Regions from separate parts of the Nonomuraea sp. bgisy101 genome, predicted to be linked through region 1. Evidence: riboswitches for the same ligand, from Rfam matches in the RefSeq annotation. Region 1 holds a riboswitch; the other holds the start of a gene.
What was found. Region 1 has a riboswitch for cyclic di-AMP ahead of AC3EO4_RS01280 (C40 family peptidase). Riboswitches for the same ligand answer to the same signal wherever they lie in the genome.
Positions count from the first base shown of each region.

Region 2: another riboswitch for cyclic di-AMP. It lies ahead of AC3EO4_RS34790 (hypothetical protein); the one in region 1 lies ahead of AC3EO4_RS01280 (C40 family peptidase).

Region 1 is NZ_JBYITD010000001.1:263,914-271,522, forward strand. It holds gene AC3EO4_RS01260 (phosphotransferase family protein) at 1-884, opposite strand, end outside; gene AC3EO4_RS01265 (NYN domain-containing protein) at 1,065-2,330, shown strand; gene AC3EO4_RS01270 (C40 family peptidase) at 2,438-3,388, shown strand; gene AC3EO4_RS01275 (LysR family transcriptional regulator) at 3,352-4,257, opposite strand; cyclic di-AMP (ydaO/yuaA leader) riboswitch at 4,601-4,743, shown strand; gene AC3EO4_RS01280 (C40 family peptidase) at 4,766-5,323, shown strand; gene AC3EO4_RS01285 (hypothetical protein) at 5,393-6,208, shown strand; gene AC3EO4_RS01290 (M48 family metallopeptidase) at 6,205-7,428, shown strand; gene AC3EO4_RS01295 (glycosyltransferase family 4 protein) at 7,556-7,609, shown strand, end outside.
Region 2 is NZ_JBYITD010000022.1:16,525-24,133, reverse strand. It holds gene AC3EO4_RS34800 (hypothetical protein) at 1-736, shown strand, start outside; gene AC3EO4_RS34795 (alpha/beta fold hydrolase) at 693-1,565, opposite strand; gene AC3EO4_RS34790 (hypothetical protein) at 1,606-2,454, opposite strand; cyclic di-AMP (ydaO/yuaA leader) riboswitch at 2,610-2,744, opposite strand; gene AC3EO4_RS34785 (hypothetical protein) at 3,062-3,433, opposite strand; gene AC3EO4_RS34780 (roadblock/LC7 domain-containing protein) at 3,457-3,828, opposite strand; gene AC3EO4_RS34775 (hypothetical protein) at 3,858-4,664, opposite strand; gene AC3EO4_RS34770 (roadblock/LC7 domain-containing protein) at 4,666-5,040, opposite strand; gene AC3EO4_RS34765 (DUF5302 domain-containing protein) at 5,317-5,520, opposite strand; gene AC3EO4_RS34760 (DUF1707 domain-containing protein) at 5,599-6,192, shown strand; tRNA gene AC3EO4_RS34755 (tRNA-Lys) at 6,380-6,453, opposite strand; gene AC3EO4_RS34750 (class F sortase) at 6,505-7,383, opposite strand; gene AC3EO4_RS34745 (hypothetical protein) at 7,383-7,609, opposite strand, start outside.

The DNA.
Region 1 (7,609 bases):
AAGTCCATGTCGCGCGGCTGGTGGCCGGTAAGGTCGCGGTAGACGGCGCAGACGTCGGCGCGGCGCATGAAGTCCGGCAGTCCCCGCAGTTCGAACACCTCGGCGAGATCCTGGAAGAAGCGGTGAAGGAAGATCATCCAGGCCAGGTCGAGCTCACGCGGACCCACCGCCGCCATCTCCCAGTCGAGCACCGCCACAGGGGTGTAGTCCCTGTACATCACGTTCCCGATCCTGGCGTCGCCCCAGGTGAGCACGTCGGGACCTGGCTCGTCCGGCCAGTGGTCCTCCAGCCAGCCGAAGGCCCGCTCCAGCAGCGGGATACGCGTCGGCCCGCGCATCCACTCGTAGTAGGCGCGCTGGGCGTCGACGTGGGCCCGCAGCCCGCGCCCGCCGAGCGGCGCCAGCTCGGCGTCGCTGAACTCGGTGCCGTGCAATCTCGCGGCGACGGCGACCGTGGCGTCCTGCAGCCGCCGCCGGTCGCCGGGCTCGGCCTCCAGCAGCCAGCCCTCGAAGGTGTACGGCGGCACGTCGGGCGGCACCTCGCCCTCCTCCCGCTCCATCACGAAGAACGGCGTGCCGAGCGGCTCGGCCGACGGTTCGAACCGCAGGGTCCTCGGCGCGGGCACCCCCGCCCGCTCCCTGGCCAGCCGCATCACCTCGAACTGCGTGCCGAGGTCGTAGGTGGGGAAGACGGGCACCGCCTCGTGGGCGGGCGCGAGGCGGGCCACGCACCTGCTCGTCCCCGCGGTGAAGAACAGCGTCTCGCTGGACATCCCGTTGGCGGACGGGCGCGACAGCTGGGAGACGTCGTCGCCCAGCCAGGCGCTCAGCCGCTCGCGCAGGTCATCGAGATCCCTGGTGGAGGTACGCATCGGCTCGGTCACGCCCCTGTCGTACATCTCCAACCAAGCGCTTGTCCATATGTGAGTCACGACACGGACATGTGCGTGACAGCCTTACCCTTGGTGAGTAGGACAATCGCGAAGGGTCAGTTGAGAGGCAGTGGGATGAGCTCAGCCGGTGAAGGCCTGTCTCGTCCACTCCCTGAGCAGGTGCGGCTCAACGTGGTGGACTTGGCGGCGCAGCTGCTCGGCACGATGCCGGCCACTGCCGTCCCACCGCCGCTGCGCGGCATCGCGAAGTTCGACCCGCGCAAACGCGCCAAACTCGGTAGCGCCCCCATCGCCGCCCAGCTGGAGAACGACAAGAAGTTCCGCGAGGCCGTCGCCGAGTCGATCGAGAAGGGCTGGCCCGAACTGGTCGCGTCGCTGGCCGAGGGCAATGCGCCACCCGCCGCTGACCCCGTGCTGGTCGCGGCGGCAGCCTATCTGACCAGGCCGCCCGGGTGGGCGGAAATGGTGGAGATGGCGCGAGTCGACCTGGAGCAGTCGGCGGTCGCGGCCGAGGGCTCGGCCCAGGAGGCGACGGTCACGCGGCTGCGCGAGCAGCTGGCCGCCCAGAAGACCGCCGCGAAGGAAGAGGGCGAACGGCTGCGCGAGCAGCTCAAGGCATCCAGGGCCGAGAACTCCGACCTGCGCCGCAAGCTCCACGACGCCAGGGAGCGGCTCAAAGCCGCCGACCGGCGCGCCGACGAGATGGCGCATGCCGCTGAGGAGGCCAAGCTGGCCGCGTCCACGGCGGGCAGCGCCGGCGAGTCGGAGCTGCGGCGGTTGAAGGAGCGCCTGGCCGACGTCGAGCGGCAGCTCGAAGCCTCACGCAGGGCCGCCCGCGAGGGCCGCAGCGTCGAGGACAGCAGGATCAGAGTGCTGCTCGACGCGCTCCAGGACGCCTCCGCGGGGCTGCGCAGGGAGCTGGCCCTGCCCACCACGATCAGCAGGCCCGCCGACTCGGTCGCCGCCGTCGCCCCCGGCGTGCCCACCGTGCGGGGAGTGCCCGCCAGAGCGCTGGCCGACGACGACCCGCAGCTGCTCGACCAGCTGCTGGCACTGCCGCAGGTGCACCTGATCATCGACGGCTACAACGTGACCAAGACCGGGTACGGCACGCTCACGCTCGCCGACCAGCGCAACCGGCTGATGACCGGCCTCGGCGGCCTGGTCGCGCAGACCAGGGTCGAGGTGACCGTGGTCTTCGACGGCGCGGAGCTCAACGCGCCGGTGCAGGTCGTGGCGCCGCGCGGGGTGCGGGTGATGTTCAGCGCGCCCGGCGAGATCGCCGACGACCTGATCCGCCAGCTCGTCAGGGCCGAGCCGCAGGGCAGGGCGATCGCGGTGGTCTCCTCCGACCGCGAGGTGGCCGAGTCGGTGCGCAGGATGGGCGCGCGCCCCGTGCAGTCGGCGCTGCTCCTGCGCCGTCTTGGCCGGGCCTAGGTCACAAATTGGGCGACATTTTGAGCTGCTAGGCGACGCTTCTGTACTATTTCGCCCCAGGCGTGATCACTGGGAGGCGTGTCGCTGTGAGGTTTGGCCGGGTACCGGTGGCTGCGGGTCTCGTGATCGGGGCTCTTCTCCTGCCTCTGGACGGCGCGGTCGCCGATCCCAAACCGACGATCGCGCAGGCGAAGGCCAAGCTCGAGAAGCTCAACGACAAGGCCGACAAGGTCGTCGACAAGTACAACACCGCCACCGAGAAGTACAAGAAGGCCAAGAAGACCTTCACCGGCCTCAACAACCGGTACAAGAGCAAGGTGGCCAAGGTGGCCGGCCTGCGGGCCGAGGTCGTCGGCATGGCGGTCAACGCCTACCAGGGCGCCGACATGACCTCGTGGACCACGATGCTGAGCGACGCCGACCCCACGGCGACCCTCGGCAGCATGGCGCTCATGGACCAGATGACGAACGAGCGGGCGCAGGTGCTCGCCGTCTTCGACCAGGAGAACCGCCAGCTCAAGGCCGACAAGGAGCAGGCCAAGGGCGCGCTCACCGAGGCGGACAAGCTGCGCGACGAGGTCAAGTCGGAGAAGGACAAGGTCCTCGAGCTGATCAAGGAGCAGGAGAAGCTGCTGCGCAAGCTCGGCGCCTACAAGGTCGGCAACCCGAACAGCACCGGCATCAAGTACACCGGTTCGGCCTCCGGCAACGCGGCCTCCGTGCTCAGCTTCGCCTTCGCCCAGGTCGGCAAGCCCTACCAGTACGGCGGGACCGGGCCCGGCGGCTGGGACTGCTCGGGCCTGACCCAGGCCTCGTGGCGGGCGGGCGGCGTGTCGCTGCCGCGGACGACGTGGGAGCAGTGGGCGTGGGGCGCCAAGCGCAGGGTCTCGCTCGACGCCCTGCAGCCCGGCGACCTCATCTTCAGCGAGGGCCTCGGGCACGTGAGCATCTACGCGGGCGACGGCAAGATCGTGCACGCCCCCCAGACGGGTGACGTGGTGAAGGTCGTCCCCCTGTCCGCCTACGGCAGGCGGCTCGTCGGCGCCATCCGCCCGTAGGCCTCGCCCATCTCGCGCAACACCTCCAGATAGGCGCTCACCGCGGGCGGGCGTCCACGCGCAGGCAGGAAGACGGCGCTGATCCGCCTGGCGGGCAGCCGCGGCGAGGGCTCCACCAGCCTGATGTCGGCGCGTACGGCCCTGCCCGCGATCGACGGGTAGAGCATCGCCCCGACCCCAGCCGCCACCAGACCCTGGCGGCCGTTCCAGTCGTCGCACAGGTGGCTGATCCTCGGCGCGCGGCCCATCGCGGCCGCCAGCTCCGCGATGGGGCCCAGGCAGTCGGGGTGGGTGCCGTCGATCCACGGCTCGTCGGCCAGGTCGGCCAGCCGTACGCGCTCGGCCGCCGCCAGCGGGTGCTCGGCGGGCAGGGCGACCAGCAGCTCGTCCTCGAACAGGTCGAGCACCTCGAGCCCGGGTTCGGGAGCGGCGTCCCATGAGGTGCGCAGGTCGACGTCGATCGCGCCTTCCATCAAGCCCTCCCCGCCGACGGTGAGGGAGAGTTCGACGGCGGGGCGGGCAGCGGCGAAACGGCGGAAGCTCTCGGGGACGAACCAGGTGGCCGCGCTGGGGAAGGCCGCGACCCTGACCGTGCCGGCCTCGGCCGTGGTGAAGGCCCGCAACCTGGTCTCGAACAGGCTCATCCCGTTGAGCACGGCCTCGGCCTGCTCGATGGCCGCCAGGCCCGCCTCGGTGGGCTGGACGCCTCTCGGACGGCGGTGGAAGAGCGTGACGCCGGTGCGGCGTTCGAGGGTGGCGATCTGTCTCGAGACGGCCGGCTGGGTCATCGACAGGGCCTCGGCCGCTCCCGAGAAGGAGCCGCGCCGTCCGACCTCCAGCAGCACGCGAAGCGACCACGTATCAAGCATGCCGAGAGCTTATGGGTAGGGCGTAAGCTCTCGCTTCCGGCTCATGTTACTGGTGTGACATATGTGACAAATGGGACCTGACAAGTCGTCATCGGTACAAGTGTGACAAGGGTCACTTTCGCCCGACGAAGGGCTCTGTGGAGCAGCGGATCCGGTCCTGACAAGTGCCGGTCGGTGATCTTGACATCTTTACTTCGGCTTTGCCTGCCGTTGGGCATCCAGGTACCTTCTCGCATCGCGGCGACCAAGCCATGGCGCCGGCAACGTCCACCGGCCCGCGAAGTGGCCGGTGTGCGCGCAAAAGATCCGCTGGTCGCCGCGCCGAGGCCGCTGAGAGGCGTGCGCGGTCGACCTGCCGAATCCGTGCGGCATGGAGCACGGAGCCGGGGACCCACGTACCTGGGGTGAATCCGGCCTTCGGGCCGGAAGGGCGACTTCCACGCCCGAACCCGTCAGCTAACCCGGTAGGCATTCGTGGAAGTCCCGAGGAGACGTTCTGTCTACCCCCTTGAAGAAAACCCGTCTGTCCTGCCTTGCCCTGAGCGGCGTCGTGGCGGCGATGGGAGGAGTCGTCCTCCACGCACCCACGGCACAGGCGACCGTGACCGCTGAGGCGGTGAGCACCCTGAAGACGGTGAGCACCGCGCAGACGGCCGCGGCGTCGACGTCCAAGGCGAAGCAGCAGACCAAGGCCGCTCGGCAGAAGGTGAAGGCCGCCAAGGCCGTCGCCATGGCGAAGAAGCAGGTCGGCGACCCGTATCGCTTCGGCGGCACGGGACCGGGTGCCTTCGACTGCTCAGGACTGGTCCAGTACGCCTGGGCCAAGGCCGGCATCAAGATCCCGCGCGTGACGTACAGCCAGTACTCGCGCATCAGGAAGAAGGTCACATGGAGCAACCTCAAGCCAGGTGACCTGATGTTCTTCCGCGGGAAAGGCCACGTGGGCATGTTCGTCGGCCACGGCCGGATGATCCACTCGCCGAGCACAGGCAAGACCGTGCGGATCGAGAAGCTCAGCGGCTGGCGCAAGGCCTCCTTCGCCGGCGCGGTCCGCCCCGGCGCCTAGCCGGACGTCCAGAACCCCGTCCACCCCCCTCGGACGGGGTTCTGGCCTGTCCGGGCTAGCATCGCAGCCGTGGTGACCCGCAGAACGCTGCTGGCGGCCGCGCTGGCCTGCCCCGCGATCTGCACGGTGGCGGGGTCGGCGGGGCGTCGGCTGCCGCCCGAGGCCAGAGGGCTGTGGGCGGCCGGCGTCACCGTGGCGTACGGCACGCGCTCGCTCGTCGTGGGCCACGACACCGAGGCCGCGCTCCTCCGCGACCTCGCCTCCAGAGCCGACGCGGCCGCGCTCACCGTCTCCGCCGTCCTGCGGCGCGCCGTACGGCCGTTGGTGCTGGTGCCCAGGACCTCCGCGGAGGCCGCCGCGCTCGCGGGCACGGGAGCCGTGGAAGGACTGGCCGCGCTGGCCTCGCAGGGACGGGTGATCGTCCTGCCCGGCGCGTTCGCGCGGCTGACGCCCGTCGGCCGCGACGTCGTCCTCGCCCACGAGCTCACCCACGTGGCCGCCGGCACCGAAGGACGGCCCGTGTGGCTGCGGGAGGGCTTCGCCGACTACGTCGGCTACCTGCGCTCGGGCCTCCCCACGCGGGTGGCGGCGGCGGAGCTGGCGGCCGAGGCGCGCGCGGGACTGCTCCCTTCCGCGCTGCCCGCCGACGCCGACTTCGCGCCGGGCTCGCCGCGACTCGCGCAGGTCTACCAGGAGGCGTGGCTGGCCTGCCGGCTGGTCGCCACCGTGTACGGCGAGCATGCGCTCGTCGACCTCTACCATCGGGCTGCCGGACAGGATCTCGACCACGCGCTGGAGCCGCTGGGCCTGTCGGTCCGCGCGCTCGTCACACGTTGGCGGGAGTATGTCCGGGACGAGCTGACCGGCGCGAAGGGAAACGGATGAGGCGGCTGGACCGGCAGGCGGGCATCGCGCTGGTGGTGCTCGGGGCGGCGATCCTCGCGGTCGTGGCGTTCACCACGCCGTGGGACCTCCTGCGGGGTGCGCCCTCCGTACCGCCCGATCCCGCGCGGGACTTCACCGCCGCCGAGATCGCCCGAGCCCGAGCCTTCGACGCGGCCACCAGCGTGCCGGCCTACCTGTCACTCGGGCTGACCGTCGTGTTCGCGGGACTGCTCGTGGCCACGCCACTCGGCGCGCGCCTGCTCGGCAGGCTCAGAGGGCCGTGGTGGCTGCGGGTCGTCCTCGGTGTCGTCGTGCTGACCGCCGTCGTCGAGCTGCTGCGCTGGCCGCTCGGCATGTGGTTCGAGACCGAGCTGCGCGCCTTCGGGCTCTCCACCCAGAACTGGGGGAGCTGGACGGGCGACAGGTTGAAGTCCATCGGCGTGCGCGTCGTGCTGCTGTCCGTCATGGTGCTGGCGATCGTCGGCCTGGCCAGGCGCTTCAAGCGGTGGTGGGTGCCCGCGGCCGCCGGAGCGTTCGTGCTGACGGTGGGGGCCTCCTTCATCTACCCCGTCGTCTTCGAGCCGCTCTTCAACGACTTCACCCCGATGCCCGCGGGACAGCTGCGCACCCGGCTGCTCGACCTGGCCGAGCGGGCCGACGTGCCCGTCGAGGATGTGCTCGTCGCCGACGCCTCCCGCAGGACCACCGCGCTCAACGCCTACGTGTCCGGGTTCGGCGCGACGCGCAGGATCGTCGTCTACGACACGCTGCTTGCCGCGCCGGAGAAGGAGGTGGAGCTGATCATCGCGCACGAGCTGGGACACGCCAAGTACAACGACGTGCTCCACGGCACGCTGGTGGGCGGGCTCGGCGCGGCCTTCGGGGCGGTGCTGCTGTTCTGTGTGGCCCCGCTGTGGCGGCGGCCGCTCTCGGATCCGCTGGCGGTGGGCGCCGTCATGGGATTCCTCTCGCTGGCGACCGTGCTGTCGGGGCCCGCCCAGAACGTCGTCAGCCGTCACGTCGAGGCCAGAGCCGACCTGCACGCGCTCGACCTCACCCGTGACCCTGAGACGTTCATCTCCATGCAAAAGCGGCTTGCCATTACCAACATTTCGGACTTGTCGCCGGATGTCGTGGAATATGTGCTCTATGCCTCGCACCCGACCGCACCACAGCGCATCGCCATGGCCCGCTCATGGGAGCTCATGAACATCCCGTGAGCACGGGCCTGCCCATGACCGCGGCCCGTCCCGCGATCATGGCTCTCTCCGTGGCCGCGGCCCGTCCCGCGACCACGGCCCTCCCTGTGACCGCGGCCCGTCCCGCGACCACGGTCCGGGGGCGCCCATGACCCGGGTCCTCATCGTCACGAACGACTTCCCGCCCCGGCCGGGCGGCATC
Region 2 (7,609 bases), on a different contig from region 1:
CGCCGGGCTGGCGGGAGTGTGCTCGTCCGGCGCCCTGCGCGTGGGCAGGGCGGGCGTGGTCTACCTGCTCGAGGGCAAAGTGACCTACATGGAGAGCGCCGAGACGCCTGGCATCGAGGAGCTGCTCACCGGCGGCGGCCGGGTGACCCCCGCCGACCTGGACAGGGCCGTGGCGCGCCGCGAGGGCGGTGAGCCGCTGTTCGGCGAGGGCCTGCTGACGCGCGAGGAGCTGGCCGAGCATCTGCGCAGGGTCGTGCTCGACGCCGCGCTCGTGCTGTTCGGGATCGACAACACCAGGCCCAAGTTCCAGCCGAGCGAGCGCCACTGGCTGGGCCCGCACTGGCACTTCGAGGTCGACGAGCTCATCGCCGAGTGCGGGCGCAGGAGCACGGAGCTGGACGACGTCTGGCCCTCGGACGAGCTCGACGCCGCGCCCGTGGTGCCCGTCCCCCGCCTGCCGGGCGAGCGCGTCACGCTCACCGACCGCCAGTGGGAGATCCTGGTCCACGCCGACGGCAGCGCGACGCCGCTCCAGCTCGCCAGGCGGCTGGACACGACGGCGTACACCGTGCTGCTCGCCGTACGGGAGCTGGCGGCGGCCGACCTGCTGGTGAAGCCCCGCCGCGAGCGAGGGCTGCCCAAGCGCGTCGCCAAGCCCCCCGGCACCGAGGTGCGGCACGAGCCGGCCGACCTCAGTCTGCTGCGGCGACTGAAGAGCGCTCTTGAAGATCTGTGACGGCGTCCATGATCTGCTCCCACAGCGGGCGGGGCAGATCGTGGCCCATGCCGGGGAAGGTCATCAGCCGCGCGCCGGGGATCGCGGCGGCCGTGGCCCTGCCGCCGGAGACCTGCACCAGCACGTCGGCCTCGCCGTGGACCACCAGGGCGGGCATCCGCAGGCGGCCCAACCCCTCGGTACGGTCGCCCGAGGCCAGGATGGCGGCCAGCTGCCTGGTGGTCCCCGCGGGATCGTAGTCGCGGTCGTAGGCCAGGCCCGCGAGCTTCGCGATCCGCTCGCGGTCGAGCTCGTAACCGGGTGAGCCGATCACCGTCCAGACCTCCAGGGCCCGCTCGATCGCGGCCTGCCGGTCGGGAGCGGGAGCGGAGAACAGCGCGGCCGTCGCCTCGGGGGTGGGCGGCCCCGCGTCGGGGCTGGGGGTCGACATGATGGAGGTGAGCGTGAGCACCCTGCCGGGATGCGCGATGGCGAGCGCCTGAGCGATCATGCCGCCCATCGAGACGCCCAGCACGTGGGCCGCGGGCCAGCCGAGGGCGTCCATCAGGCCGGCCGCGTCGTCGGCCATGTCGCTCAGCAGGTAGGGCGCCGCCGCGCCCGGGGTGAGGTCGGGCACGCCCGCCTCGGAGAAATGGGTGGAGAGCCCCACGTCGCGGTTGTCGTACCTGACGACGTGGTGGCCCCTCCCGGCGAGCAGTTCGCAGAACTCGTCGTCCCAGTGGACCAGCTGGGATCCGAGTCCCATGATCAGCAGGAGGGGCCTGTCACGGGGGGTGCCGAAGGTGTCGTAGGCGATCTCGATACCGTTGGCATGCGCCTTGAGCGTCACGCGAAACAGAATCCCATTCTGTTTCGCGCGGCGGCAAGGCCTAGCGGGAGACGACCTTGCGCAGGTGGCCGCGGCCCAGGTAGCCGACGCCACCGACGATCGCCAGACCGCCGATGAGGGCGAGAGCGGTACCGGTGTGGCCGTTCTCGTCCGTGGTCTCGGTACGGGCGGCGGTGGTGGTGGCGGCGCCCGTGTCGAACGAGGCGGGCTGGACGGACGCGCCGCCCTGCGCCTCTTCCTCGGCCTTCACCGCGGCGATCCGCTTGGCCTCGGCCTTCTTGGCCTCCTCGGCCTTCTTCGCCTTGGCGAGGGCGAGGAGGTCGACCGGCGGCTTGGCCGGGTTCCTGTCCTTACGGCTCCACGCACCGGTGGAGAAGGCGACGGGGTGGTTCTTCTTGCCCACGCCGTTGCCCCACTTGGTGATGACGTACTGGATCTTGATGTGCCCCTCGCCGCCGATGCCGTCCACGCCCAGCGTGTCGGAGTTGAACCTGCCGCCGGTGAGCTCGGCGAAGGTCTTGGCGTCGAGGTCGAGCATGATGCCGTTGTTCGAGGGGTTGCCGGGACCGCGGTCGCCGACGAAGAAGGGGGCCTTCTTGCCCTTGTAGACGACGTAGCCCTCGGTCATGAGGGGCCAGCTCGGGCTGGCGATCAGACCCTTGCGCATCGGAATGCCACTGGCGGGCAGGCCGGTGTCACCGGCGCGGCCGGAGGCGTCGTCCCAGTAGTAGGAGGCGGTGGTGGACCCCTGGAGGAGGGTCCGCTGCTGGGTGACCTGGCTGATGTCGGGCCCAGAGGGCTCGGCGAGAGCGGCGGCGGCACCGGTGCCTACGGCGAGGGCGGTGGTGACGAGCAGGGCGGAAACGCGCATGCCAAAGCGGCGGGTCATGAAAGTCCTTTGTGCGAGGGAATGGGCAGTCCGCGCTCGAATGAAGATCAGGCAAAGGCGTAGCCGGGCATGGGCCTAACAGTCGCTACGCAAAGGAGAGCGCGAAGAAGCGGGGGAAAGCGCCGCTCAGTTTGGGGGGTGGTAGTACACGAGTGTGGTCCTCTCCATCTCGCCTACCGGGTTAGCTGACGGGTTCGGGCGTGGAGATGCCCTACCGGCACTGGGCCGGATTCACCCCAAAGAGATGGGTCCCCGGTTCCCGCGTTCGCGGGATTCGGCGCCGACCAGCCTGCTCTTCCTTGTGAAGGGCACGTCACCGGTCGGTAACGCAATGGACTCTAGGCGCAAACCACCCCAAAGGCAAAAGCAAAGCCATGAATCGGAAAGAAGATCTACCTTTTATCGTCACGAATCGACAGGCCCAGAAGACACGAAAACCCCTGCGAAACAACGGGTTTCACGGGGTCCGGCATGGTAAATCGATCAGAAGTCAAAAATCATGGAAGAGTCATGGTCGAACGCCGGATTCGGCACGGCGCGAGGGGCGCGGCCCAGGCCGTACGGCACGCCCCGTGTCCGCCGCGCCGCGGACACGGGGCGCGGTCCGTCAGACCTCGAGCTTCTCCTCGATCGAGCGCAGCTGGTGCCGCGCCATCGCCAGGTTCGCCCTGCCGCGGTCCAGCGCGAGGTAAAGGAACAGTCCCTTGCCGCCCCTGCCGGTCATCGGCCTGATGATGTGGTACTGGCCGGTCAGCGTGATGAGAATGTCCTCGATGGTGTCCTTGAGGCCGAGGGAGTCCATCGTGCGCATCTTGGCCTTGACGACCTCGGTGTTGCCCGCGGCGGCCACCTGCAGGTCCAGGTCCTTGGAGCCGCCGAGGGCGCCCAGGGCCATGCCGCTGCCGTAGTCGACCACGACGGCGCCGAGAGCGCCGTCGATCGCCATCATCTCCTTGAGGGAGACGTCCATGCTCGCCATGCGTTCCTCCGTGTGGATGTGAGTCACTTTCGCGATGCGATGGCGGCAACACTCGCCGCCGTCTTGCGACCCTCCAGCCGCAGCAGCCCCAGGTTGGTGCCAGGGTCGGCCAGGACTGTGAGGACGATCGTGGGGCCGGCCGCGTAGAAGGCGGCGAAGCCCGCGGTGCCCGAGATGAGGGTTTCCTCCAGGGCGCCCTTGCCTGCCAGGATGGCCATGCGCTTGCTGAGCGCGAGGAGGGCCGCCGAGAGCGCCGCCGTCTGCTCGACGTTGCCGCCCGTCAGGTCGCTGGCGATGGTCAGCCCGTCCACGCTGCAGGCGATGCTCCCGCTGACGTCGGGAGTGCGTTCACGCAGGAGCACCATCTCTCTCAGCACCTCGTCCCGCAGCTCCACCGGTGGCCTCCTTCTGAGTGAGGGGAACCTCACGACAGCTCCTCCAGCGCCTTCTTCAGCCGGATCAGCAGGTTGATGTCGGTCGGGTCCGCGGTCACCACGGGCCCGAGTGGCAGGGCAGGAGCGTCGGGGTCGGGCCGCGGCCGCGACTCCTCGTCCCGGCCGAGCCGCCTGGGCAGCGGCGGCGGCATGCCCTCCGAACGTGCGAGCAGCCCCGCCGCGGCAAGGCGGCGTACGGCCAGCAGCGTCGCGTAACCGGGTCTGCCGAGCTTCATCGCCAGTTCCAGTGGGGTGGCCGCGCGGTCGGCGTGGACGAGGATCTCCCACTGCAGGTCGTTCAGCACGACGCGATGGCCGGGCAGCCGCCTGACCGGTGCCACGGGCGCTGTGTCCACGTCGGCCGACGGCCAGATCCCCGTCAACTGAGCCCTCCTCCGCCCGCACTCGCGGACGATCTCCTCGACCTCGAAGTACCAGTGGGAGCCCAGCCAGTGCCGCTCCCCCGGCCGGAACTTGGGCCTGGTCCCGGTGACGGGCAACAGGAAGTAGGCCGCGTCGAGCACCGCGCCGAGCACGCAGTGCTGCAGCTCGCCCTTGGTGACCATGCCGTCCTCGACCAGGCGCGCGCCGCCGCCCTCTCGCTGGGCCCTGCGCAGCGCGGGAGCCGAGACCCTGCCGCTGGCGATCAGCACGTCCTCGGCCCTCGGTGTGTCCGCGCACTCCATGTAGGTGACCCGTCCGGCGTCCATGAAGATCGTGCCCGCCCGCCCCACCCGCAGGGCGCCCGTCGAGCGTTGCCTCGCCAGCCCGGCGAGCAGCGTGTCCAGTACCGGCATGTCACTTGGTCAACTGTCCTGAGATGGCCTGCAGTCGGTAGCGGGCAAGGGCGAGGTTGGCTCGCTCCTTGTCCAGCCGCACGTAGAGGACCAGCGGCCCCTCGAACGGCGACACCAGGTGGCGCACCAGGTGGTGGCCCTTGTCAGTGGTGACGAGCATCTCGTCGACGCGGATCGTTCCATCCGGGGAGCTCTGGGCGAGCCCGTCCGTCGTGTGGCGCAGCGCCTCGCTCAGCGCCGCCGCCGACCGTTCGACGTCGAGGCCCTCGCTTCCACTCGCGGCCACCGCCATGCCGCTGATGTGGTCGACCACCATCGCGTCGAGGGCGCCGGGTATGGCCATGACCTCGGCCAGGCAGTCATCGAGTCCCAGCACGAACCCTCCCTCACCATCGCGCTGACCGGGACAGCGTAGGAGGAGCACGTGCCGCCCCGAAAAAGGGCGAGATCACGGTTATGGATATTTATAGCCAGAGGAGCGAAAAAGCCCATCCGAGTGGCAAGGCTATTCCGCCACGCGGCAATTGAGAATGTTTCTCATATTTATCGCCGAACCACATCACCGCAGCTCAACTCGATGGTGAATCGTTTCAGGCAACACAAAGAGAGGGAGGGTACGGCATGCGCCGTACCCTCCCTGGAACCTGAGGCGTCAGCCGCCGCTCTTACGACGGAAGGTCCGCTTGCTCGAGGCGGGACCGTGGGCGCCGTGAATCTTCGAGGGATCCTTTCCCTTGCCGCCCGCAACCGAGTCTGCGTGCGCGTTGTTCTTGCGCTCCAGCGCCTCGCGGAACTTCCGCTTCAGCTCATCCTCGGGAGCCTCGATGGGCTCGGGTTCCGCCGGTGTTTCAGCCATCAGGACCTCCTGGTCTTGGGGACACTGACAGCTTCGCACGAGCTCACGGGCCACGCGAAACCGGTCTAGGCTTTACCCATGACCCCCCTGCCCGACCGCGACCCGCGGGAGATGCGCGCCGCCGACCTCGACCGCGAGCGCACCGCCGAGATCCTCCGAGCCGCCGCGGGAGACGGACGGCTGGGCATGGAGGAGTTCCATGAGCGGCTCGACCAGGTCTACTCCGCCAAGACCTACGCGGAGCTCGACCTCCTCACGCACGACCTGCCCACCCCTGCCCACACCCCCCTGCCCGTGTCGTCACCCTCGACGACCTCGGGGGCGGACAGCGGCGTCGCGATCGCCGTCATGGGCGGGTTCAAGCGAACCGGCATCTGGCGGGCGCCGCGCGTGCTGACCACCGTCGCCTTCTGGGGCGGCGGCAAGATCGACCTGCGTGAGGCGACGCTGAACGGCGGGGAGATCACGATCAGGGCGTTCGCCGTGATGGGCGGGGTCGACATCATCGTGCCCGAGGACGCCGACGTCGACGTGACCGGCATCGGGGTCATGGGCGGCTTCGACCACGCCGCCGGCGGCGCTGGGGCGCCAGGTGCGCCGCGGATCAGGATCACCGGGTTCTCGTTCTGGGGCGGCGTCGACGTGAAGCGCAAGCGCCGCAAGCGCGAGTAGCCGCCCGCTTGCCGTCGTCCTGCCGGCCGTCCCGCCGCCCGCTTGCCGTCGTCCCGCCGGTCGGCTCGTCGTCAGGTTCCGGGCCACGGTCGAGGCGGCCCTTGTGCCGGGCCGGGTCATTTCGCCTGACATTTCCCCGGAAACAGCGAAAGCCCAGACCGGAGAACCGATCTGGGCTTTCGATTTGTGCGCCGCCAGGGACTCGAACCCCGGACCCGCTGATTAAGAGTCAGCTGCTCTAACCAACTGAGCTAGCGGCGCCCGCGGGAAGAAATATACCCGGCTTCGCGACGCAGGTCGAATCAGCGGGAATCAGGCCGTCTCACCCCCGTGGACGAGCTTGGCGAAGACCACCGTGTTGTCGACGTAGTGCCTGGTGGTGAGGTTGAACGCGCCCGCGCAGGTGATCAGCCGCAGGGCGGGATACCCGGGGTCGCCGTACACCTTGTCAGCGGGGAAGTCGTCCTTCGGATAGGTGGAGACCTTGGTGACGACGAACCGCAATCTCTCTCCGTCCTTGCGGGTAACGAAGATCCGCTGACCGGGGCGGAGCTCACTGATCTTGTAGAAGACGGCAGGGCCCGTGGTGCTGTCGTAATGACCGAGCAGGACGGCCGCGCCCTGCGCGCCCGGTCTGGGACCGCCCTCGAACCAGCCGACCTTCCCCGGCGCACTGAGGGGCGGGGCGGCGATCCTGTCCTCGTCCCTGCCTACCCGGACGACGCTCGCGCCGAGGTCCAGACTGGGGATCCGGATGGTGGCGGGCGGGACTCCGACGGACACGGCCTTGCCCTTTCCCTCGGTCTCCGCGCGAGTGGGCTTGACGCTCGCGAGGCCGGCAGGCTTGGCGGCCCTGTCCTGGTTGACGCCATCGATCGTGGACCACTCGTCCCGTCCGGCCTTCGGAGTGTCGGCGCGATCGACCCGCCAAAGTCCACCCCATCCGGTCTTGGGAGTGTCGGTGCGGTCGGTCCTGGGAAGCTCGTCCCGGCCGGCTTTGGGAGTGTCGGAGGAAACGGGCCGGGGAACCTCGGTGCGAGCAGGCCTGACGGGCTTGTCCGTCTTCGCGCGCACCGGCTTGGGCGCCTCGGCCCGTTCGATACCGGCGTGCGCGGATGGCGGCGCCAGGGCCAGGGTCGTGAAGGAGGCCGCCACGCACAGGGCGTGGCGGCCGATGATGTGTCCCCTCATCACTTGCGGACGGTCGCCTTGGCCATGGCGCCACCGCCGGTGTGCGGGCCGCGCCAGCCGCCCGCGCCCCAGGCCCAGTTACCCGGCCAGGCACCGCGCCAGCCGTTGCAGCCGCCGTGACCACCGCAGCCGCCGTGACCACCGTGGTGGCCGCTGAAGCGGCTCCAGGTGTTGCTGCAAAGAGGCCCGTGGCAGTCGCCGAAGTCATGGAAGCGGTCCTTGAAGT